Regions from separate parts of the Streptosporangium sp. DT93 genome, predicted to be linked through region 1. Evidence: predicted binding sites of a transcription regulator. Region 1 holds the regulator's gene; the other holds the start of a gene.

Region 1 (11,570 bases):
CCGGGTGCGGCCCGCGGGGGTCAGCACGGCGTCGGAGAAGTACTTCGAGCCGGTCCAGCCGCCCAGGGAGATCAGTGCCTTGAGGCCGGGGTGCCTGGCCTTGAGCTTCCTGAGCTGGTTGAGGTTGCCGCTCAGCGCCTGGCCCTCGGCGTCGGCGACGCCGTCCACGCTCTGCTCGGCGGGCACCGGACGCTGCCAGTCGGCCCACGGGTCGGCGGAGTAGCAGTCCCCCTCGGGGTTGACGAAGCCGAAGGCGTAGTTGACGTGGGTCAGCTTGGCGGCGGCGCCGCTGGTGTCCATGTCCTTGACGTGGTAGTTGCGGCCGTAGACGCCCCACTGGATGAAGTACGCGACCCGCTTGAAGCGGTCACCGCTCTCCTGGGTGGCCTGGGCGTTCGCGTGGGCCGGGACGGGCGCGGCGACCGCCGCGAGACCCACGGCGAGAACCGCCGCGATCATGTGCCGGAGGAGTCTCTGCACGGGCTTCTCCACTGCTTGGAATAAGTAACTTATAGGAAACTTTCCTTTAAGTTTTCACGGATCGTAGACCTGGGTGATCGGGGCGTCAACGGTGGACGGCGTTTTGACAGGTGGAAGGCGCGACTCTCGACTACGGTTGTAAAGCATGGAGCAGCAGGCGTTCTGCAACCGATGTGGCGCCCCGATGGAGGGGCTGCGCCGTTGCCCCCGGTGCGGGGCGCCGGCGGCCTCGCACCCGCCCCCTCAGCCCTCGTCACCCGGCTCCACCGGTGACACCCGCGTCCCCGCGGAGGAGTGGCGCCAGGATCCGGCCGACTGGCAGCAGCACCTCCCCCGGGAGGAGCGCCACCTGCACACGGACAGGCACACGGACAGGCACACGGACGGGCACACGGACGGGCGGGCCCGTCCGCCCGAGCCCGGGGGCTGGGCGCCCCGCCCGGCACGGGGCGGCCGCCGCACGCCCCCCGCCGACCGCCGGGTGTGGCCCGTGGTCACGGTGGCCGCGATGATCACCACGGCGTCGATCGCGGCCGGAGCCGCCTGGCTCGTCCCGCGCGGCGAGGGTCCGCCGGAGACCGGCGGCGTGCCGGTCGCGGTGACCGACGCCCGTGCCGAGGCCGAGATCGGCACCCCCGTGGCGGGACGGCCCCCGGGCGGCCCCGAGGGTCCCGGGGAGGCGAAGGCGCAGGCCAGGGTCCTGGACGCGCTGCTCGCCGACAGCGGCGGCTCCCGGTCGGGCCTGGACGCGGCCCTGGAGGGGCTCCGGTCCTGCGAGGACGCCCCCGGCGGGCTGGCGGCGCTCCAGCGGATCACCGCCTCCCGGCGCGAGCAGGTGATCCAGGTCAACGCGCTGGGCACCGGGGCGCTCGACGGCGGGGACGCGGTCAGGGAACGCCTGACCCGGGCCCTGACCGCCTCCTTCGAGGCGGACGAGGCCTTCCTCGTCTGGGCGGCCCGCCAGAGCGTCGGCTGCGACCGCGACTGGAGCGGCGACGACGACTACCGCCGGGGCCTGGCCTTCTCCGAGGAGGCGACCACGGCCAAGCGCGGCTTCCTGAGACTGTGGAACCCTCTCGCCCGCCGGTACGGCCTGCCGGAACGGGACGATCACGAGATCTGACCCCCGGGGCGCGCCGCCGATCGTTCGGGCGCCGGGCGGCGCCGTGGCGTCGCCCGGACGTACCGGGCACCGCGAAGGGGACGGCAGACTTGGGGCGTGCCATCCACACTTCCCGACGGTGACCCGGTGCCCGCCTCGGGCGAGCTGCCGCAGAGCGCGCTCGCCGGGCTGGGCGAGCGGCCCTTCGGCTTCTACGTCCACGTCCCCTTCTGCGTGACCCGGTGCGGCTACTGCGACTTCAACACCTACACGGCGTCCGAGCTCGGCCCCGGCGCCTCGCAGAAGGACTACGCCGACACCGCCGTCGACGAGGTGCGGCGGGCGCGGGCCGTCCTGGGGGAGGTGTCCCTGCCGGTCGAGACGGTGTTCTTCGGCGGCGGCACCCCGACCCTCCTGCCGGCCGGCGACCTGGTGCGCATCCTGGGGGCGATCGAGGAGGAGTTCGGCCTCGCCCCCGGGGCGGAGGTGAGCACCGAGGCCAACCCCGAGTCCGTGGACCCCGCCTACCTGGCCCGCCTGCGCGCCGGCGGGTTCAACCGGATGAGCTTCGGGATGCAGAGCGCCCGCGAGCACGTGCTGCGGGTGCTCGACCGCCGCCACACCCCCGGCCGCGCCGCGCACGCCGTACGGGAGGCCAGGACGGCGGGGTTCGAGCACGTCAACCTCGACCTGATCTACGGCACCCCCGGCGAGAGCGACGACGACTGGCGCGCGTCGCTGGCCGCCGCGATCGAGGCGGAGCCCGACCACGTCTCGGCGTACTCGCTGATCGTCGAGGACGGGACGAAGCTGGCGGCCAGGATCAGGCGCGGTGAGCTCCCGATGCCCGACGACGACGTGGCCGCCGACCGCTACCTGATCGCCGACGCCATGCTGGCCGAGGCGGGGTTCACCTGGTACGAGGTGTCCAACTGGGCGACCTCCGAGGCCGGCCGCTGCCGGCACAACCTGCTCTACTGGACCGGCGGCGACTGGTGGGGCGTCGGCCCGGGGGCGCACAGCCACGTCGGGGGCACCCGCTGGTGGAACGTCAAGCATCCGGCGGCTTACGCGCGGCGCCTGGCCTCGGGGGTCTCCCCGGCGCACGCGCGCGAGGTGCTGGGCGCGCGGGACCGGGCGGTGGAGCGGCTGATGCTGGAACTGCGGCTCTCGCGCGGGTTCCCGCTCGGCGAGCTGGAACGTCCCGTCGTGGTCGCCCGCGCGCTCGGCGACGGCCTGCTGGAGGTGGAACCGTTCAAGGCGGGCCGGGCGGTGCTCACCCTGCGCGGCCGCCTGCTGGCCGACGCGCTGGTACGCGACCTGACCTGAGCGTACGGTTCCACCTCGGGCGGCGGTCTTCGGGCGATCCGCGCCGGGTCAGCTCACGAAGCGGATGGTCAGCGGGTAGCGGTGGTTCTCTCCCCGCCCGGCCGCCACCATGGCGATGATCGCCATGATCAGCGATCCGACCCAGAGCAGGAAGATCAGCACGAAACCGATGAGCACGAAGGCCAGGACCCAGCAGACCATGTAGGCGATCATCACCGTGAGCTGGAAGTTGAGCGCCTCGGCGGCCTGGTCGCGCACGTAGGGCGAGTGGTCCTTCTTCGCCAGGTAGAGCACCAGCGGGCCGAGGAAGGAGGTCAGCAGTCCCAGCAGGTGGGCGAGCAGCGCCATGGTGGTGTCGTCGCTGCCCGGCCGGGGCCCGTACGTCCCGGGCGGCCCCCGGTGGCCGTGGCCGGGCGGGACGTATCCGTCGTACGGCTGGTGACCGTACCCGTATCCGCTCGCGTCGTACGGGGGCGGGGCCGGCGGGTAGGCGGACGGGTGACCGTACCCCTGGCCGTATCCCTGCTCGTACCCCTGGCCGGGTCCCTGTTCGTATGCCTGGCCGTATCCCGTGCCGGGTTCCTGCGCGTATCCCGGGTTGTGTCCCGGGCCGGGTCCCTGTTCGTATCCCGGGTTGTGTCCCGGGCCGTACCCCTGCCCGTATCCCTGCCCGTATCCCTGGCCGTGTCCCCGGCCGGGGACACGGCCGGGATCGGCGGGTGTCGCGGGGGAGTCGCCGAAGCGACGCGTCCGGTCGTCGCCGGGTAAGTCCTCGGGGTTCTCGTTCATGTCCCCTCCCAGGGATCGGCGGTCTACTCGTTCTCGCCGGGGACCGTGACGAAGTCGATCAGCTCTTCGACCGGTCCCAGCAGTTCGGGCTCCAGATCGGCGTAGGTCGTGACCGATCCGAGGATGCGGCGCCACGCCTCGCCCGGTTCCACGTTCCAGCCCAGCGCGGCGACGACGCCCTCCTTCCAGGACACCCCGCGCGGCACCGACGGCCAGGAGGGGATCCTGAGCACCTGCGGCCTGACCGCCTGCCAGACGTCCACGAAGGGATGCCCGACGATCAGCACGTGAGGTGAGGAGATCCGGGCGGCGATCCGGCTCTCCTTGGAGCCGGGGACCAGGTGGTCGACGAGCACCCCCAGCCGCCGGCCGGGGCCGGGGGCGAACTCCTCGACGATGGAGGGCAGGTGATCGACCCCCTCCAGGTACTCCACGACCACGCCCTCGACCCGCAGGTCGTGACCCCAGACCTTCTCCACGAGGGCGGCGTCGTGCACGCCCTCGACGTAGATCCGGCTCTCCCGGGCGACCTGGGCCCGCAGGCCCTCCACCGCGATGGACCCCGAGGCGCTCCGTCTCGGGCCGCGCGGCGCGGCGGCCGGCCGTACCAGCGTCACCACCTTGCCCTCCAGCAGGAACGCGGCGGGCTCCAGGGGGAACACCCGCCGTCGCCCGAACCGGTCCTCCAGGGTGACGGCCTCCTTGTCGCAGGCCACCACCGCGCCGCAGAAGCCGCCGTCGGCGTCCTCGACGACCAGGTCGGGCTCGGCGGGGACCTGGGGGATCGTCCCGCGGCGAGGACGCCGCCGGCCTTCCGCCAGAACGTCACGCTCGTACATCAACGGCCGCCCACCCTCTCTCGCCACAGATCACGTGGGACGCTAGCAAACACCGCCGTCACCCGCCGTGCGGTCCCGGCGCCCACTGTCCCGCCGCCGGAGCCTGGCCCGCCGAGGCCTGGCGCCTGCGGGCGTTCCTGCGCTTGATCAGCACGACGACCGTGACGACGACGGCCAGCAGGATGCCGAGGGAGGGTATCCCGATCAGGGCGAGCACCCCGCCCACTATCGCTCCGGCGGCGACCTCCCGGCCCACACCGAACGTGATGCCCTCGGCCGGCTCCGCGTCACAGGTGACCTGGTAGTCGCCCGCCTTGTCCACGCCGACCCGCAGGCCGAGCTCCCAGGAGATGCCGTTGGTCCCGGTGACGACCGTCCGCCCGACCGGCTGCTGCAGGCGGGCGGGGCCGCCGCCGCCGGTGATCCCGCAGGTGAAGCGCCTGGCGCCGGTCGTGGAGACGTAGATGGCCGGAGCGTCGGCAGGGTCGAGCCTGACCGTCGTCTCCTGCCCGGCAGGGAAGGTCGCCTTGGGGGCGGAGTCCACCGCGCCGGCGAGACCGTCGATGAGGCCGCCGACACCGACGACGATGCTGATCACGGCGATCACCCAGGCTCCGACGATCCACCCGACACCGGGCTTGATCTTCCCGGTGGGCGGTGATCCCTGCGGGGCGCCGTACCCGGGGGGTGGGTAGCCGTGGGAGGGGGCACCCTGGTAGGGCTGCTGGCCGCCCTGGTACGGCTGGTTCCCCTGCCCACCCTGGTAGTAGGGCTGCTGGCCGGGCTGACCCGGCTGCCCGTGTTGGCCGGGCTGGCCGTAGGGCTGCGGCCCGGATTGGCCTGGCTGACCGGGCCGGCCGTACTGCTGCTGGCCGGGCTGCCCGTGCTGGCCGGGCTGCCCGTAGGGTTGCGGCCCGGGCTGACCTGGCTGACCTGGCTGGCCGTACGAGTGCGGACCCGGTTGACCGTACTGCTGCGGACCAGGCTGGCCGTACTGCTGCTGGCCGGGCTGGCCGGGCTGCCCGTGCTGGCCGGGCTGGCCGTATGGTTGCCGGTCGGGCCGGCCGTACGGCTGCTGGGACGCACCGTGACCGGGGTCACCGCCGACGCCCTCCGGGAAAGAACCCACATCTTTGGACATATAAGGATTGTGGTGGTTGTGGCTTGAGTCGCGATAGCGGTTGGCTTGACAACGGCTTGGCGGGACCGTCCGCGGGTCTTGCTTATCGCGCCTTTCGCGCCGGGGCCGTACACTTGGCACTCGGGAACACAGAGTGCCAGACCTCGTGTTTCCCTGAGAACGCAGGCAGGGAGGTGACCACGTTGGTCGACGACCGGAAGCTCGCCGTGCTACGCGCCATCGTCGAGGACTACGTGTCCACCAACGAGCCGGTGGGTTCCAAGGCGCTGGCGGACCGGCACAACCTGGGTGTCTCGCCGGCGACGATCCGCAACGACATGGCCGTGCTGGAGGAGCAGGGATACATCGCCCAGCCCCACACCAGCGCCGGCCGCGTCCCCACCGACAAGGGCTACCGGCTCTTCGTCGACCGGCTCTCGCAGGTGAAGCCCCTCTCCAGCGCGGAGCGCAAGGCCATCGAGAGCTTCCTCGCCGGAGCCGTGGACATCGACGACGTCGTCATGAGGACGGTGCGGCTGCTGGCCCAGCTCACCCGGCAGGTCGCCGTGGTGCAGTACCCGACGCTGACCCACTCGACGGTCCGCCACGTCGAGCTGGTGCCGCTGAGCGAGCGCCGGCTGATGTTCGTGCTCATCACCAACACCGGCCGGGTCGAGCAGCGGGTGGTCGAGCTGCCCCAGGTCGCCGACGAGCAGCGGGTGGCCCACCTGCGGGCGGTGCTCAACGCCTCGCTCGACGGATGCGGGCTCAGCGGCGTCCCCGACAAGGTCGCCGACCTGCCGGAGCGGCTGTCGCCCGAGGACCGGCCGCTCGCGGCCACGATCCTGTCGGTGCTGCTGGAATCCCTGGTGGAGCGGCACGACGAGAAGATCGTTTTTGCAGGGGCCGCCAACCTGGCGGGAGCCGACTTCACCGTCGGCCTCCGCGACGTGCTGGAGGCCCTGGAGGAGCAGGTCGTGCTCATGCGGCTGCTCGGTGAAACCTCCGACCTGTCGGCGCTGACCGTGCGGATCGGCTCGGAGAATCCCTATACCGGACTCCAGGGCACGTCCATCGTCGCCGCCGGATACGGTTCTGGGGACAAGCAACTGGCCCGGCTCGGTGTGCTGGGCCCGACGCGTATGGACTACCCGGTCACGATGGGCGCGGTGCGCGCGGTGGCACGCTACGTCAGCCAGATTCTGGCTGCATCCTAAGAGGTCAACGAAAAGTGGCTAAGAGCGACTACTACGGCACCCTCGGGGTGCGCCGTGACGCCAGTGCGGAAGAGATCAAGAAGGCCTACCGCCGCCTGGCGCGCGAGCTGCATCCCGACGTCAACCCCGACCCTGCGACCCAGGAACGCTTCAAGGAGATCACGCAGGCCTACGAGGTGCTGTCCGACTCCAGCAAGCGGCAGATGTACGACATGGGCGGTGACCCGTTCGCCTCGGGCGGAGCCGGGGCCGGAGGCTTCGGCGCGGGGTTCCCCTTCAGCGACATCATGGACGCCTTCTTCGGCGCCGCCGGGGCCGGAGGCGGCCGGGGGCCGCGTTCGCGTGCCCGCCGCGGGCGCAACGCCACCATTCGCGTGGAGCTCGACCTGCAGGAGTCGGGCTTCGGCACGACCCGCGAGCTGGTCGTCGACACCGCGGTGGTCTGCGGCGTCTGCACCGGCTCCGGCGCCGCGGCCGGGACGCATCCCGACACCTGTGACATGTGTCACGGACGGGGTGAGGTCTCCCAGGTGACCCGGTCCTTCCTGGGACAGGTCATGACCTCCCGCCCCTGCCCCCAGTGCGGCGGCTTCGGTTCGATCATCCGCAACCCCTGCCAGGAGTGCTCGGGCGACGGCCGGGTCCGTACCCGGCGGACCATCAAGGTCCGCATCCCGGCCGGCGTCGAGGACGGCACCCACATCCAGCTCGCCGGCGAGGGTGAGATCGGCCCCGGCGGCGGCCCGCCCGGAGACCTGTTCCTGGAGATCGTCGAGCGCCCCCACGAGACCTTCGAGCGGCGTGGCGACGATCTGCACTGCACCGTGCAGATCCCGATGGCCGCGGCGGCGCTGGGCACCATCCTGACCATGGAGACGCTGGACGGCGCCGAGGAGCTGGACATCCGTCCGGGCACCCAGTCGGGACAGACGATCCCGCTCTACGGCCGGGGCGTGCAGCGCCTGAACGAGACCGGTCGCGGTGACCTGCTGATCCACGTCAACGTGGAGACCCCCACCCGCCTCGACGCGGCCCAGGAGGAGCTGCTGAGGGAGCTCGCCAAACTCCGGGGCGAGGAGCGCCCGCCGGGCAAGTTCGCCCCCGGCCAGCAGAGCTTCTTCTCCCGCCTGCGGGACGCCTTCAACGGCCGCTGACGATGCCACGGACAGCGACCCGTCCGTTGACCCGCCCGTTGACCCGGACGGTGACCCGGACGGCGGGCCCGGCGGCGACCCGCCCCGGTGCCCCATGACCGTTCCGGTGTTCCTGGCCGATCGCGCCGACCTGGCCGGGGCGGCCGGGGCGGAGTTCACGCTCGGCGGTCCCGAGGGACGCCACGCGGCGGCCGTACGGCGGCTGCGGGCGGGGGAGCGGCTCGACCTGACCGACGGGGAGGGGGCCGTCGCGGAGTGCGTGGTGGCCGAGGCCGGCAAGGACTCGCTCCGGGTCCGGGTGCTGCGCCGTCACGACCTGCCGGCGCCCACCCCGCGCCTGGTCGTCGTCCAGGGCCTGCCCAAGGGCGACAGGGGAGAGCTGGCCGTGGAGATGATGACGGAGGCCGGGGTCGACGTGATCGTCCCCTGGGCCGCCGTCAGGTGCGTCACCCAGTGGAAGGGGGAGCGGGCCGCCAAGGCGCTGGCCCGCTGGCGCTCCACCGCCCGCGAGGCGGGCAAGCAGTCCCGCCGCTTCCACCTGCCGCACGTGGCGGAGCTCGCGACCACCGCCACGGTCGCCGGCCTGCTGTCGGCGGCGGCGCTGGGCGTCGTCCTGCACGAGGAGGCCGCCTCCCCGCTGTCGGGCCTGCCGCTCCCCGGGGGCGGCGACATCGTCGTGGTGGTCGGCCCGGAGGGCGGGATCTCCCCGGAGGAGATCACCGCGTTCCGGGAGGCCGGGGCGTCGGCTGCCCTGCTCGGCCCGACGGTGCTGCGCACCTCGACGGCCGGGGTCGTGGCGGCGGCGGTGCTCCAGACCCGCAGCGGCCGCTGGTGATCCCGGCAGGGCCCGCCGTCCCCTGAGCGCCGGAGGCCTCCGCCGGAGACTCGGACGGTGATCCCGGCAGGGCCCGCCGCTCCCTGAGTGCCGGCGGCTCGGACGGTGATCCCGGGAGGGCCTGCTGCCGCCCCCGAGGGCCGGAGGCCCCGGAACCCCCGGGGCGGCCGGGTGACGGCTCAGGTGCCGGTCGGTGCCGGCGCGAGGGTGGTCGCCTCGGTCGGCGGCGGGGGCGACACCTCGTTCGTCGTCGCGCAGTCCTCGGGCGAGCAGGGGCTCGGCGAGGGCGTCGCCGGTCTCGACGGCGTGGACGTCGCCTCGGCCTCCTCGCACCACTCGGGGTTCTCCTCGGTCTCGACCGGCTCGCCCTCCAGGGTGGTGGGGCAGGGGGGCGTCGGGGTCGGCCTGGGCTTCGCCGTCGCGGCGGTGGGCCTCGCGGACGGCCTGGGGCTCGCCGTGGCGCTCCTGGCGGACGTGGGCTCCGGCGCGGGCGTGTCCGCCCCGGAGCGGGTGACGATCGGGAGCGGGGCCGGGTTCGAGGGACCCGGCGACGGGGGAGCCGGGGGTCGGGACGTGGCCGATCCGTCGGGCGGGGTCGACTCGGTGAAGTTGATCTCCTTGCCGGCGTCCACCGACGGGATCACCCGCTCGCGGATCTCGGGCACCACCATGACGACGGTGGACGCGACGAGGACGGCGCCCGCGACGGAGATCCCGGCGCGCCACCACATCAGCCCGCGCAACCCGCGCAGCCCGCGTCGTTCGATGCGGGCGCGAATGATCTCCAGCCCGTCCGGGGAGGGAACGACCGAGTTCGCCTCCGCGCTGAGCGCACGGCGAAGGAGCTCGCCGTACTCATCCGGGGAGTCGGTCATGACAGTTGCTCCAGTGAGGTTCGTAGGGCGGCCATGCCGCGAGCCGTGTGGCTCTTGACCGCGCCCTTGCTGATGCCCATCGCGTGGGCGATCTGAGCCTCGGACAGATCTCCGTAGTAACGCAGGACCAGGGCCTCCCGCTGGCGTGCGGGCAGCCCGCGCAGCGCCTCGATGACGGCGGAACGCTCGAACTCGCCGATCGCGCCGTTCTCCGCGCTCGGCGCGTCGGGCATGCCCTTGGGCGCGTACTTCTCGACGACCGCCCGGTGCCGAAGCACCGAACGTGATCGGTTCACGACCGACTGTCGCAGGTAGGCCAGTGCCTTGTCGGTGTCGCGCAGTCGACGCCAGGCGCCATGGATGGCGACGAACGCGTCCTGCACGACCTCCTCCGCGGTTGCCATGTCGCGGACGAGCAGGACGGCGAGCCGGACAAGGGACCGGTAGTGCGCGCTGTAGAGCGCGGTAACGGCCATGTCGGCATCCCATCCGACGGGCACCGCCCCGAGCGACCTGTCGGCCACGAGGGTCTCGGTGGTCACATCAGTGGGACGCTTGGCCTTCCCAGAGGGTTTACGCTCTTCCGGTTCATTTGGGGGCATGACCCAGTCGTGTCCTCGCCAGGCGGCCATATGGTGCTGCGCGCAAAGGGCTGTTGTGGTTGAAGTTTTGCACATCCACCATATCCGGGTGGATCTTTGTTTGCGGACCGGAACCATCACCGATTCACAACGTCCTCGGCGGTAAGGTGCCTGCATGGTGAGCGAAGCCGACTGCCTTTTCTGCCGGATCGTGTCCGGGGAGATTCCCGCGGAGGTCGTCCACGAGACCGACCGCACCCTGGCCTTCCGTGACGTCAATCCCCAGGCGCCGACCCACGTGCTGGTGATCCCCAGGGACCACCACCCCACCGTCGCGGCCCTGGCCGCCGCCGGCGGCGGGCTGGCCGAGGCGGTCCTCGCCGCCGCGCACGAGGTCGCCCTGCTGGAGGGGGTGGCCGAGACCGGCTACCGGCTGGTGTTCAACACCGGTCCCGAGGCCGGCCAGACCGTCTTCCACGTGCACGGACACGTGATCGGCGGGCGCGGGCTGAGCTGGCCGCCCGGCTGAAAACCGATAGGCGCGATCGTCGCGGGGGCGGATAGCATGGCGGTGAAGTTCCGCGCCTATATCTGGAGGCGAACAGGCCGTAAGGCCCGCTCATGTCCGAGACAAACGATTCCAGCAGAACGCCGTCCAAGTCCAGGGGCTCCAGCCGGACCCAGGCGAAGGTGGTGATTCCGGACGGTCAGTCGATGGTCAGCCTGCTGGGCTCGCGCGACGAGCTGTTGCGCGTCATCGAGGGCGCCTTCCGCGCCGACATCCACGTCCGGGGCAACGAGATCACGATCACCGGGAGTCCCGAGGAGAGCAGCACCGTGGTGCGGCTCTTCGAGGAGATGTCCGAGCTCGTCCAGGGAGGCGCGCAGCTGACGGCGGACGCGGTCGAGCGCAGCATCGCCATGCTGCGGATGACCTCCGACCGCCCCGCCGAAGTGCTCTCGCTGGACATCATCTCCTCGCGGGGCCGCACGATCCGCCCGAAGACGGTGAACCAGAAGCGCTACGTCGACGCGATCGACCGGTACACCATCGTCTTCGGGATCGGCCCGGCGGGCACCGGCAAGACCTACCTCGCCATGGCGAAGGCCGTCAGGGCCCTCCAGGAGAAGAAGGTCACCCGGATCATCCTCACCCGCCCGGCGGTGGAGGCGGGCGAGCGGCTCGGCTTCCTGCCCGGCACGCTGTACGAGAAGATCGACCCCTACCTGCGGCCGCTGTACGACGCGC
Region 2 (11,570 bases), on a different contig from region 1:
ACGACGGTGTCCGGATCCCCGCGGCCCGGGTCGTCGCCGTCCGGACCGCTGTCGTCTGAATCGCCTACGGGGGCGGGGAAATCCTGTCACGCTGGCACTACTCCCCATTGGTCTAGATCGTCTGGCCTGATGATCGACTGTTGCGGGTTTGCCCATGTTTAATGGGGAACAGGTGGGTCATCGTGCCGGGCGAGGGTCGTCGGCCGGAGGGCGAAGTGGAGTTCGACGGTGCCAAGCGTCAAGCGTGTCGCGATTGCAGGAGCCATCGTCCTTTTCGGGATGACCGCAGCCGGATGTACGGCCGAGGCCACCTCTGAGGGCAGCCCGACGGGCACACCCACCCCCACCCGGTCCGACTTCGGCATCAGCCGTCAGGACATCGAGGTCCAGCTCCAGCCGGCCCGCGCCAAGGCCGGTCAGAAGGTGTGGATCCTGGCGAACTGCCCGATCCCGCAGGGAGGGCCCGAGCACCGCGGCACCGCCTCCTCCCGGATCTTCCGTACCCCGGTGACCCTCGACCCGATCCTGGCCACGCCGACCCCGGACCCCGCGTCCACCGCGACCCCGACGCCGCGCCCCTGGGTGCGCGGCCAGGCCACCGTCGCCGCGGGCACCGCCGTCGGCGTCTACGAGATCAACGCCAGGTGCGAGGGGACCAACGACACGGGCACGACCAACCTGCGGATCGTGGCCGACACCGAGCCGAGCCCCGCCCCCACCTCAAGGCCGACCAGGACGATCATCAGCACCGAGGCGCCCGGCACCGGCGGCGGCGGCACCGCGGCCGGAGGTCCCGAGGACTCGGGCGTGCCGATCGGCACCACCGGGGTGCTGCTCGCCGTGGCCCTGGCGGGTGGCATCGGCGTCGCGGTCGTACGTCGCCGCCGCTCATAGCCTCCGATGGCCGATTCAACCCGCTGGTCCAGGATCATCCTGGCCGGGGTCGTCACCGGGGTCGTCATGGTCGCGATCAACGGCAGGGGCGGGGAGGAGGAGAAGCCGCCCGCCCGCGCCTCGGTCGCGCCCAGCCGCATCGACATCCCGTCCCTGGGCATCAAGGCGCCCCTGATGAAGCTCGGTGTGAGCGACGGCAGGGTCGAGTTGCCGCCGTACGAGAAGCCGAACGTCGCGGGGTGGGTCACCGGCAGCGCGGTCCCCGGTGACAAGGGGCCCGCGGTGATCCTGGGGCACGTGGACACCAAGACCGCGCCCGCCGTCTTCTACCGGCTCAAGGACATGCGGCAGGGGCAGGTCATCAAGGTGGTGCGGAGCGACGGCAAGGTCGCCCAGTACCGGGTGGACACGATCGAGCAGATCAGCAAGAACCGGTTCCCGGCCGACAAGGTCTACCTGGAGGACGGCCTGCGGCTCATCACCTGCGGCGGGACCTTCGACTGGGACGACCACGAGTACGAGGACAACCTGATCGTCTACGCCACCCTGGTCGAGACCTGAGCCCTCGCGGCACGGGGAGGCATGAGCCCTCGCGGAACGGACTAGGCTAACTGTCCGTGCTGGTCCTGGCCTTTGACACCGCCACCCCCGCCGTCACCGCAGCGTTGCACGACGGCGAGAGGGTCCTCGCCGAGTCGACCACGGTCGACGCGCGCCGTCACGGCGAGCTGCTCGTGCCCACGATCGAGACGGTCCTGCGGGAGGCCGGGGTCTCGCTCGGCGACGTCACCGCCGTCGTCGCCGGCTCCGGGCCCGGTCCCTACACCGGCCTGCGGGTCGGCCTGGTGACCGCCCAGGCCCTGGCGACGTCCCTGGGCGTCCCGGCGTACGGGGTGTGCACGCTCGACGCCCTGGCCTACGGAAGCGGCCTGGACGCGCCGTTCCTGGTGGCCACCGACGCCCGCCGCAAGGAGGTCTTCTGGGGCCACTACGCCGACGCGCGCACCCGGCTGTCCGACCCCGCGGTGGACCGGCCCCACGACCTGCCGGGGGAGATCCCGCTGGTCGGCGCGGGCGCGCGGATGTACGCCGAGATCCTGGGCGCCTCCCGGCTGGTGGACGCGCCGGAGTACCCCTACGCCGGCGCGCTGGCCGCGCTGGCCGCCGCCGCGCTGACCGAACGGGACGCCGCGCCCACCGAGCCGGGCATCGCCGGGACCACGGGTACCGGCGCACATCCCGCGTCCGACGACCGTCCGGAGCCCGACGGCCGTCCCGGGCATGACGGCCGTCCCGGGCAGGGTGGTCACCCCGTGCTGGGGCCGCCCCTGCCGATCTACCTGCGCCGCCCCGACGCCCGGGTGCCCGCGCCGCCCAAGAAGGTCTCCACGTGACCGCGGTGCTCCGCGTCATGACCCCGGACGACCTGCCCGCGGTCATGGAGATCGAGCACGCGACCTTCCCCGCCGACGCCTGGAGCGAGGGCATGCTCCGCGGCGAGCTCGACGACCAGCCAAGGACCAGGCACTACGTGGTGGCCCTGGCCGGCGACGTGATCGTCGGCTACGCCGGGCTCGCCGCGGCGGGCGACCAGGCCGACGTCCAGACCATCGCCGTACTGGCCGGGTGGCGCAGGGCCGGCATCGGCGGCGCCCTGCTGACCGAGCTGCTGGCCGAGGCCGCGCGCCGGGGCGCCGTCTCGGTCTTCCTCGAGGTGCGCGCGGACAACCCGGACGCGCAGGCGGTCTACCACAGGTTCGGGTTCGAGCGGATCGGCCTGCGCCGCCGTTACTACGAGGACGGCACCGACGCGATCATGATGAGGAAGGATCTCCATGAGTGACGAACCGGTGGTCCTGGGCATCGAGACCTCCTGCGACGAGACGGGCGTGGGCATCGTCCGGGGGCACACCATGCTGGCCAACGCCATCGCCTCCAGCGTCGAGCAGCACGCCCGCTTCGGCGGGGTGGTGCCCGAGGTCGCGTCCAGGGCCCATCTGGAGGCGATGACCCCGACCGTGGACCGGGCGCTGGAGAAGGCGGGGCTGCGCCTGGCCGACATCGACGCGATCGCGGTCACCGCCGGGCCCGGCCTGTCCGGGGCGCTGCTCGTCGGCGTCGCCGCCGCCAAGGCGTACGCGCTGGGTCTGGGTGTGCCGTTGTACGGGGTCAACCACCTGGCCGCGCACGTCGCGGTGGACCAGCTGGAGCACGGCGCCCTGCCCAAGCCGAGCATCGCCATGCTGGTCTCGGGAGGGCACTCGTCCCTGTTGCTGGTGCCCGACGTCGCCAGGGAGGTCATCTCGCTGGGCTCCACCGTGGACGACGCCGCGGGCGAGGCGTTCGACAAGGTGGCGCGGGTGCTCGGCCTGCCGTTCCCGGGCGGGCCGCACATCGACCGGGTGGCCCGCGACGGCTCGGGAAGCGCCATCGCCTTCCCCCGCGGCAAGTACGAGGACGGGACGCTCGACTTCTCCTTCTCCGGCCTGAAGACCGCGGTGGCCCGGTGGGTGGAGGCCAGGCAGAAGGCCGGGGAGCCGGTCCACGTTCCCGACGTGGCGGCCTCGTTCCAGGAGGCGGTCGTGGACGTGCTGACCCGCAAGGCCCTGCGCGCGTGCGCCGAGCACGGCGTCGGGGACCTGCTGATCGGCGGCGGTGTCGCGGCCAACTCCCGGCTGCGGGCGCTGGCGCGGGAGCGCTGCGAGGCGGCGGGCGTGCGGCTCAGGGTCCCCAGCCCCGGCCTGTGCACCGACAACGGGGCCATGGTGGCGGCCCTGGGGTCGGACCTGGTGGCGGCCGGTGTGGCGCCGTCGCCGCTGGACATCCCCGCCGACTCCTCGCTGCCCGTCACCACCGTCCACGTGTGAAGGGCCCCCGCGTCGTCCGGCGGGGTCCACGCCGAGGCCGGGCAGCTCGACCGGGCCGCCCTCCCGGCTCCCTCCGGGGATCCGCGTCGTCCGGCGGGGTCTACGCCGACGCCGGGTGCAGGGGCAGCAGCGGGTAGTCGGTGTAGCCCCGGTGGTCGCCGCCGAAGGCCGTGGCGAGGTCGGCCTGGTTGAGCTCGGCGCCGAGTCGCAGCCGGAGCGGCAGGTCGGGGTTGGCCAGGAACGAGGAGCCCAGCGAGACCAGGTCGGCGCCGCGCTCCAGGGAGTACGCGATCCTGGCGGACGGGTCGGTGATCGAGGGGACGTTGAGGATGAGGGCGTTCGGCCACGTCCTGCGGATCTCCCGGTCGAGCTCTTCGGAGACGCCGCCCACCAGGTGCAGGTAGACCAGGTCGAGCGCGGCGAGCTCGGCCACCAGCGCCGGGTAGACCTCGTGCGCGTCGTCCTCCACCAGGTCGCCGCTGCCGGTGGCGGGTGAGAGCCGGATGCCGACCTTGGAGGCGCCGATCCGGTCGGCGACCGCCCGCGCGGTCTCCACGGCGAAGCGGATCCTGTCGGCCACCGACGACCGGCCGAAGCGGTCCTCGCGCAGGTTGGCGTTCTGCGACAGGAACTGGTGGATGAGGTAGCCGTTGGCGCCGTGCAGCTCGACCCCGTCGAAGCCGGCCTCGACGGCGCGGGCGGCGGCGTCCGCGAAGTCCTGGACGGTCGCCTCGACCTCTGCGGTGGTCAGCTCGATCGGGGTGAGGTGGTCCTGCATGCCCGCGGGCGTGAAGATCTGCCCCGCCGGCCGTACGGCGGAGGGGCCGACCGGCACGGCGCCGGTGTTGTCGGGGTGGCCGATCCGGCCGGAGTGGATGATCTGGGCGAAGATCCGGCCGCCCGCCGCGTGCACGGCGTCGGTGACCTCCCGCCACCCGGCCACCTGCTCGTCGGTGTGCAGCCCGGGGGTGTCCATGTAGCCCTTGCCCGCCGGGCTGGGCTGCGCGCCCTCGGTGACGATCAGGCCGGCGGAGGCCCGCTGGGCGTAGTAGAGGGCGGTCAGGGAGGAGGGGATCCCGTCGACGTAGGCGCGCGAGCGGGTCATCGGGGCCATCACGAGCCGGTTGGGGAGCTGGAGGCCGCCGAGCGTGAACGGGGAGAAAGGCATGACGTTTCCCTTCTTGGCTGACCAACTTGGCCAACCAATGGTCATTTGTACAACTTGGTCGGCCAACATGCAAGCGGTAGTCTCGACAGGGACGGAAAGGACCCGGACATGACGGAGCCGCGGATCGACACGGTGTACGAGACAGGCGGAAGCTGCGACGCGACGGACGGGGACTGCGGCGGAGTCGAGGAGAGCCTCAACTGCCTGATGGTCGTCACCGGCCGCGACCACCGCGTCCTGCTCGCCAACCTCCTCGCGGAGATCGAGCTGTACCCGGGCCAGGAACGCGTGCTGGGCGCGCTGGAGGAGCACGGCCCCCGGTCGCAGAACGCGCTGGCCAGGATCGTCGGCGTCGACGTGTCCACGATGACCAAGACGCTCCAGCGACTGGAGCGCAGCGGGTTCGTCAGCCGCAGCCCCTGTCCGGGCAACCGGCGGATCAGCATGGTCGAGATCACGCCCGCCGGGCGCGCGCTCCTGCCCGAGGTGGAGCGGGTCATGGCCGAGTTGCACCAGCGGATGACCCGGGGGCTGAGCGACGAGCAGGTCGGGCAGCTCTCGTCCCTGCTCAAGACCGTCAAGGACAACCTCTGCCGCGAGACGTACGCCCCGGAGCCCTCAGCCCTTGTCGGTTCTCACCGGGCGCAGTAACGCCTCGGCGAGGGCCAGCATGGTCTCCTCCAGGGACCCCAGGCGGCGGGTCAGGTCGGCGTGCGCGGGCTCCACGGTCTCGCTCAGCACCTCCGAGAGCTGCTCGCGGTCGGGCCGGGCGCGGACCATCTCGGCCAGCGGGGCCAGCGCGGCCTCGGCCCGCCGGGCGCGCTCCTCCAGGGAGTCGAAGCGCCCCCGCTGCTCGGTGGCCTGGGCGCCGATGAGCACGTCGAGCCCGAGGATCGCCGGCAGGAAGCCGACCCGCTCGTCCAGGCTCTCCAGGCGCTCGGCGGACTTCTCCGCGTGACCGTCCAGGGTGGACAGGCGCGAGTCGATGACGTCCATCCGGCCGGTGACCCGGCCCTCGATGTCGTCGAGGCGCTCCTCCAGGGTGTCGAAGCGCCCGCCGGCCGCGGCCCGGTGGCCGTCCAGGCGGTCGATCCGGTTCTCGACGGCCGCGGTCCGCTCGTCGATCCTCGGCACGACCTGGTCGACCCTGCCGCTCACCTGGTCGACCTTGGCGTTGACCTGGTCGAGGGCGGCCAGCACCCGGTCGGTGGCGGTGCCCAGGGCCTGCTGGAGGCTCGTCGACGCCTCCAGCATCCCCGCCTCGACACGCCCGGTGCGCTGGGCCAGGTCGGCCAGCGCCCGGTCCAGGCGGCCGAACCGGTGCGCCGCGACGCCCATGTCGGCCTGGAGCCTGGCCAGGTGCTCGGCCAGCGCGCGCACCTGCTCGTCGACGCCCTGGGTGCCGTCCGAGATCGCGCGCAGGCGGGACAGGGCCTCCTCCACGCCCTCGCCCATGGCGCCGAGATCGGTCCACAGGCCCGGCAGGTCGCCGACGCCCGAGACCCGGTCGCGCACCGCGTCGACGCGCCGGCCGACGGCGTCGACGTGGTCACGGACCGACTCGACGTGCTGCGCCAGGCCCTCGGCCCAGGTGGGCGGACGGGCGGTGATCTCGTCCAGGCGGCCGTTGACGGATTCGAGGGTGCCGTTCAGCCCGCCGATCTCGCGTTCCCTGACCTCGCGGAGCAGCCACTCCATGCCCTCCAGGCGCTGGCGGATCTCGTCGAGCACGGCCCCCTGGGTCCGCTGCTCGTAGACGTGGTCCTGGGCCGCGCGGGCGAGGAGCTCGCGCATCCGGTCGGAGATGGCGGTCTGGCTGCCCGCCTGGAACAGGGCGTGGTCGGAGTGGTCCACCGAGGACTCCTTCACTCGCCGACGGTCGGCCGCGCGGTGGGATGTGGTCAGTTTGCCAAGGAATATTGTGAATACTCAGGAATAGCAAGAAAACGACAGACAATGCCAAGGGACGTGACGAACCGCAGGCGGGAGAGGACTCCCGTCCCGAAACCTTAGCCGCTGGACCGGCGTTTTCCAGCGGCGAGACTAAAAGATGGGAATTGCCGGTTGGCTGGAAGAATTAACTATTTTGGCTGGTCAACCGGGGGCGCACACGAAGGCGAACGGCCGCTCCCCGATCCGGGTGAGAATGACCGTCGCGGATTCACCCCCGGTCAGCCGGAGGTCTTTCCTGAGCCGGTCGACGTCCACCGCGGAACCGCGTTTCTTGATCGTCACGTTCCCGGCGCCGCGCTCGCGGAGCACCGCCCTCAGGCGCTTGAGCGAGAACGGCAGCGTCTCGTGGACCTCGTACCGGGAGGCCCACGGCGTGCCGACCGCGTCGTCGGCGGTGATGTAGGCGATCTGCGGGTCGAGCAGGCGCCCGCCGACCGAGGCGGCGATCTCGGCGACGAGGTGGGCGCGGATCGCCGCGCCGTCGGGCTCGTAGATGTAGCGTCCCGCCGGGCCGGTGGAGGGGGCGCCGAGCGCGGGGTCGGGCGTCATCGTGACGCCGGACGGCAGCAGCGTGGCCCGGCGCGGCGCCGTGCCCGCCAGGCCGCCGCACCAGATCACCGCCTCCTTGACGTCGCCGCGCCAGGAGACCCACTCGGTCTCGGCGCCGTCGGGGAGGAGGTCGTAGGGGATGCCGGGGGCGACCTTCAGGCAGGCGGAAGGGGCGCGCGAGACCATCTCCAGCACCGCCGGCCAGGGCGGGGAGTACCCCATCGGGTCGAAGGTCCTGCCCCGGGCCGTACGGCGGGCGGGGTCGGCGAACAGCACGTCGAAGGCGGCCGGGTCCAGCGCGGAGGCGTCGGCGGCGCGGACCGAGACCCGCATCCCCAGGCCCAGCGCGTCCGCGTTGGCCCGCGCCACCGCGGCGGTGAGCGGGTCGGCGTCCACGGCCTCGACCACGCACCCGGCCCTGGCCAGGGCCAGCAGGTCGCCGCCGATGCCGCAGCAGACGTCGGCCACCCGCGAGCCCGCCGGGATGCGGCGCGCCCGGTGGTCGGCGACCTCGCGGCGGGTGGCCTGCTCCAGGCCGGCCCGGGTGAAGTACATCAGGGCGGCGTCGGCGCCGAACTTCTCCCCGGCGCGTGCCCTGAGCGCGGCCTGGGTGAGCGCCGCCGAGGTCAGGTCGGCGTCGTAGGTCCGCCTCAGCCGGGTCACCGCCGCCACCGGGTCGTCCCCGGCGGTCTCCGCCGCGGCGGCGAGGGCCTCCTGGCCGCGCGGGGTGAGCAGCTCCCGGAATGCGTCGAGATTCACACCGGCCGACGCTACCGCCTTCCACGACGGGCCTCACGAGGGGTTTTCCTCCCGGTTCGCCTTCCGCTCCAAGCGCAGAAGGGCGCTTCGTGTTGACTGTCAAGGCCTCCTTGCATACTGTTCCGTATTGGCACTCTCCCCGTGAGAGTGCCAAATCAATGCGACGAGGCAGGTCTGACACCCGCGACGGCAGACCGCTGGTCGCCTCTTCTAGATCGTTCACATCTGAAGGGGAGGTCCGACGTGACGACCGCCACCAAGGTTCCCGTTAAGCCGCTCGGCGACCGCATCGTGGTCCAGCCGCTTGAGGCCGAGCAGACCACCGCTTCCGGTCTGGTCATCCCGGACACCGCCAAGGAGAAGCCGCAAGAGGGCAAGGTCCTCGCGGTGGGTCCCGGCAACTGGGACGACGCAGGCTCGAAGCGTGTTCCGCTCGACGTCAACGAGGGCGACGTGGTCCTCTACAGCAAGTACGGCGGCACCGAGGTGAAGTACGGCGGCGAGGAGTACCTCGTGCTCTCCGCCCGCGACGTGCTCGCCATCATCGAGAAGTAGATCTCGCTTCACAAAAAGATGACGTATCGAGCCCCGGGTCGCGACAGCGCCCGGGGCTTTGATGCGCCGACGTACTTATAGAGAGGATTGTCATGCCGAAGATCCTGTCGTTCGAAGAGGACGCGCGCCGAGCTCTCGAGCGCGGCGTGAACGCTCTCGCGGACGCGGTCAAGGTGACGCTGGGCCCGCGTGGCCGCAATGTCGTCATCGACAAGAAGTTCGGTGCGCCCACCATCACCAACGACGGTGTCACCATCGCCCGCGAGGTCGAGCTGGAGGCGCCGTACGAGAACCTCGGCGCGCAGCTGGCCAAGGAGGTGGCGACCAAGACCAACGACGTCGCCGGTGACGGCACCACCACCGCGACCGTCCTGGCCCAGGCCATGGTCCGCGAGGGCCTGCGCAACGTGGCCGCCGGCGCCCAGCCGCTCTCCCTCAAGCGCGGCATCGACATCGCCGCCAAGGCCGTCAGCGACAGGCTCATCGAGTCCGCCCGCCCGGTCGAGGACAAGAAGGAGATCGCGCACGTCGCGACGATCTCCGCGCAGGACGCCAAGATCGGCGAGCTCATCGCCGAGGCGTTCGACAAGGTGGGCAAGGACGGTGTCATCACCGTCGAAGAGTCCAACACCATGGGCCTGGAGCTGGAGTTCACCGAGGGCCTGCAGTTCGACAAGGGCTACCTGTCGCCGTACATGGTGACCGACCAGGAGCGCATGGAGGCGGTCCTGGAGGACCCCTACATCCTGATCACCCAGGGCAAGATCTCCTCGGTCGCCGACTTCCTGCCGCTGCTGGAGAAGATCGCGCAGACCAAGAAGGCCCTGCTGGTCATCGCCGAGGACGTCGAGGGCGAGGCCCTGGCCGTCCTGGTCACCAACAAGATCCGCGGCACCTTCACCTCGGTCGCGGTCAAGGCGCCCGGCTTCGGTGACCGCCGCAAGGCCATGCTGCAGGACATCGCCATCCTCACCGGCGGCCAGGTCGTCAGCGAGGAGATCGGCCTCAAGCTGGAGCACGTCGGCGTCGAGGTGCTGGGCACCGCCCGCCGCGTCGTGATCACCAAGGACTCCACCACCGTCGTCGACGGTGCCGGCGAGGCCACGGCGATCTCCGACCGCGTCAAGGAGATCAAGCTCGCCATCGAGCAGTCCGACTCCGACTGGGACCGCGAGAAGCTCCAGGAGCGGCTGGCCAAGCTCTCCGGCGGCGTCTGCGTGCTCAAGGTCGGCGCGGCCACCGAGGTGGAGCTCAAGGAGAAGAAGCACCGCCTGGAGGACGCGATCTCGGCCACCCGCGCCGCGATCGAGGAGGGCATCGTCTCCGGCGGTGGCTCCGCGCTCATCCACGTCTCCAAGGCCCTGGACGACCTGGGCCTGACCGGGGACGAGGCGACCGGTGTCTCGATCGTCCGCAAGGCGCTCGTCGAGCCGGCCCGCTGGATCGCCGAGAACGCCGGTCTCGAGGGCTACGTCGTGACGGCCAAGGTCACCGAGCTCTCCGTCGGCCAGGGCTTCAACGCCGCCACCGGCGAGTACGGCGACCTGATCGCCCAGGGCGTCATCGACCCGGTCAAGGTCACCCGCTCGGCCGTCCAGAACGCCGCCTCCATCGCCGGCATGCTGCTGACGACCGAGGCCCTCGTGGTGGACAAGCCCGAGGACGAGGCTCCGGCCGCCGCCGGTGGTCACGGCCACGGCCACGGTCACTGATCGGTCTCCGCTCACCCGCGGCCCGCGTTCCCTTCGGGGGGCGCGGGCCGTTCGTGTTCCGCCCGCGTGCGGCCCGTGTCCCCGCCGGTGACCGAGGCCGGGGGCCGGGGCCGGTGACCGGGAGCGGGGATCGGCGGCCGGTGGCCGTTCGTGTTCCGTGCCCGGCGGTCGGTTCCGTGCCCGGCGGTAAGTTCCGCGCCCGGTGGTAAACCGAAAGCGGTCTCAAAGCGTCACGGAGCGTCCCGTGGTTTGGAAGATCAAAAGCACTTCTGTCAATAGGCGCCACATTTTGGCAATCGAAGGAAATATTCCTACATACCGTAGTCGATATCGCCCCCCCGTGATTACGCGCCGTTATCACCGCCTCAATGTGACCAATCCGTAGCCGTTTGCCATGACGACAGTCACTATCAGGGCGGGCATCATGCCTAACGTGACCGAGGGATGCGTCGCCGACGCCAAAAATGGGGTGAGGCTTGCGACGAGGTCCGATGGGGTCGCCCACAGGGATGATCTCAAGGACCTGACAAGCCTCGCCGTTCAGGGGGATCGCACCGCGATCGAGGCTCTGATCGCGCACCTGCGGCCGATGGTCGTCCGTTACTGCCGTGGTCGTCTGGGCCGGGTCTCCGGTCAGTATCACATCGCGGACGACGTGGCCCAGGAAGTGTGCATCGCGGTGCTGTCCGCACTGCCCCGCTACCGTGACATGGGACGCCCGTTCGCGTCCTTCGTCTTCGGCATCGCGTCCCACAAGGTGGCCGACGCGTTGCGCAGCTCCGTGCGGTCCGCCGTGCCCACGCAGGACCTTCCGGACGGGCCCGACGAGGGGCCGGGGCCGGAGGAGACCGTGGTGCGCTACATCGAGGCCGAACACGCCCGGCGGCTGCTGTCGCGGCTGCCGGACAACCAGCGGGAGCTGCTCATGCTCCGGGTGGTGTCGGGCCTTTCCGCCGAGGAGACCGGTAATGTACTTGGTATGTCACCAGGTGCGGTTCGTGTCGCTCAGCACAGGGCGCTGGCCAGGCTTCGGGCGATGGCGGAGCTGGAGTCGATAGCTTGACCGCGGAGCCGCTGAGCAGGGGCCGCGAGCGGAGACCTGAACCGCGGGAC

What was found. Region 1 encodes HrcA, which represses chaperone genes, less so after heat shock. Its sites were predicted from a motif close to TTGGCACTCTCNNNNNGAGAGTGCCAA; they were not measured.
Region 2: groES (co-chaperone GroES) is a predicted target of HrcA. The motif match lies at 8,318-8,344, and genes of this name have one in related genera.

Annotation. Positions count from the first base shown of each region.
Region 1 is NZ_JBNCLF010000004.1:346,555-358,124, reverse strand. Features, by position in the region: gene ACLQ2R_RS12020 (glycoside hydrolase family 18 protein) at 1-480, opposite strand, end outside; gene ACLQ2R_RS12015 (hypothetical protein) at 626-1,603, shown strand; gene hemW (radical SAM family heme chaperone HemW) at 1,700-2,911, shown strand; gene ACLQ2R_RS12005 (DUF4870 domain-containing protein) at 2,960-3,700, opposite strand; gene ACLQ2R_RS12000 (DUF3097 domain-containing protein) at 3,724-4,539, opposite strand; gene ACLQ2R_RS11995 (hypothetical protein) at 4,598-5,146, opposite strand; gene ACLQ2R_RS11990 (hypothetical protein) at 5,237-5,707, shown strand; gene hrcA (heat-inducible transcriptional repressor HrcA) at 5,863-6,876, shown strand; gene dnaJ (molecular chaperone DnaJ) at 6,891-8,030, shown strand; gene ACLQ2R_RS11975 (16S rRNA (uracil(1498)-N(3))-methyltransferase) at 8,125-8,865, shown strand; gene ACLQ2R_RS11970 (hypothetical protein) at 9,045-9,740, opposite strand; gene ACLQ2R_RS11965 (SigE family RNA polymerase sigma factor) at 9,737-10,216, opposite strand; gene ACLQ2R_RS11960 (histidine triad nucleotide-binding protein) at 10,500-10,850, shown strand; gene ACLQ2R_RS11955 (PhoH family protein) at 10,943-11,570, shown strand, end outside.
Region 2 is NZ_JBNCLF010000011.1:211,710-223,279, reverse strand. Features, by position in the region: gene ACLQ2R_RS23760 (hypothetical protein) at 280-894, shown strand; gene ACLQ2R_RS23755 (class F sortase) at 901-1,455, shown strand; gene tsaB (tRNA (adenosine(37)-N6)-threonylcarbamoyltransferase complex dimerization subunit type 1 TsaB) at 1,512-2,288, shown strand; gene rimI (ribosomal protein S18-alanine N-acetyltransferase) at 2,306-2,737, shown strand; gene tsaD (tRNA (adenosine(37)-N6)-threonylcarbamoyltransferase complex transferase subunit TsaD) at 2,730-3,761, shown strand; gene ACLQ2R_RS23735 (alkene reductase) at 3,862-4,929, opposite strand; gene ACLQ2R_RS23730 (MarR family winged helix-turn-helix transcriptional regulator) at 5,038-5,580, shown strand; gene ACLQ2R_RS23725 (hypothetical protein) at 5,548-6,783, opposite strand; gene ACLQ2R_RS23720 (class I SAM-dependent methyltransferase) at 7,024-8,190, opposite strand; gene groES (co-chaperone GroES) at 8,434-8,745, shown strand; gene groL (chaperonin GroEL) at 8,838-10,457, shown strand; gene ACLQ2R_RS23705 (sigma-70 family RNA polymerase sigma factor) at 10,882-11,520, shown strand.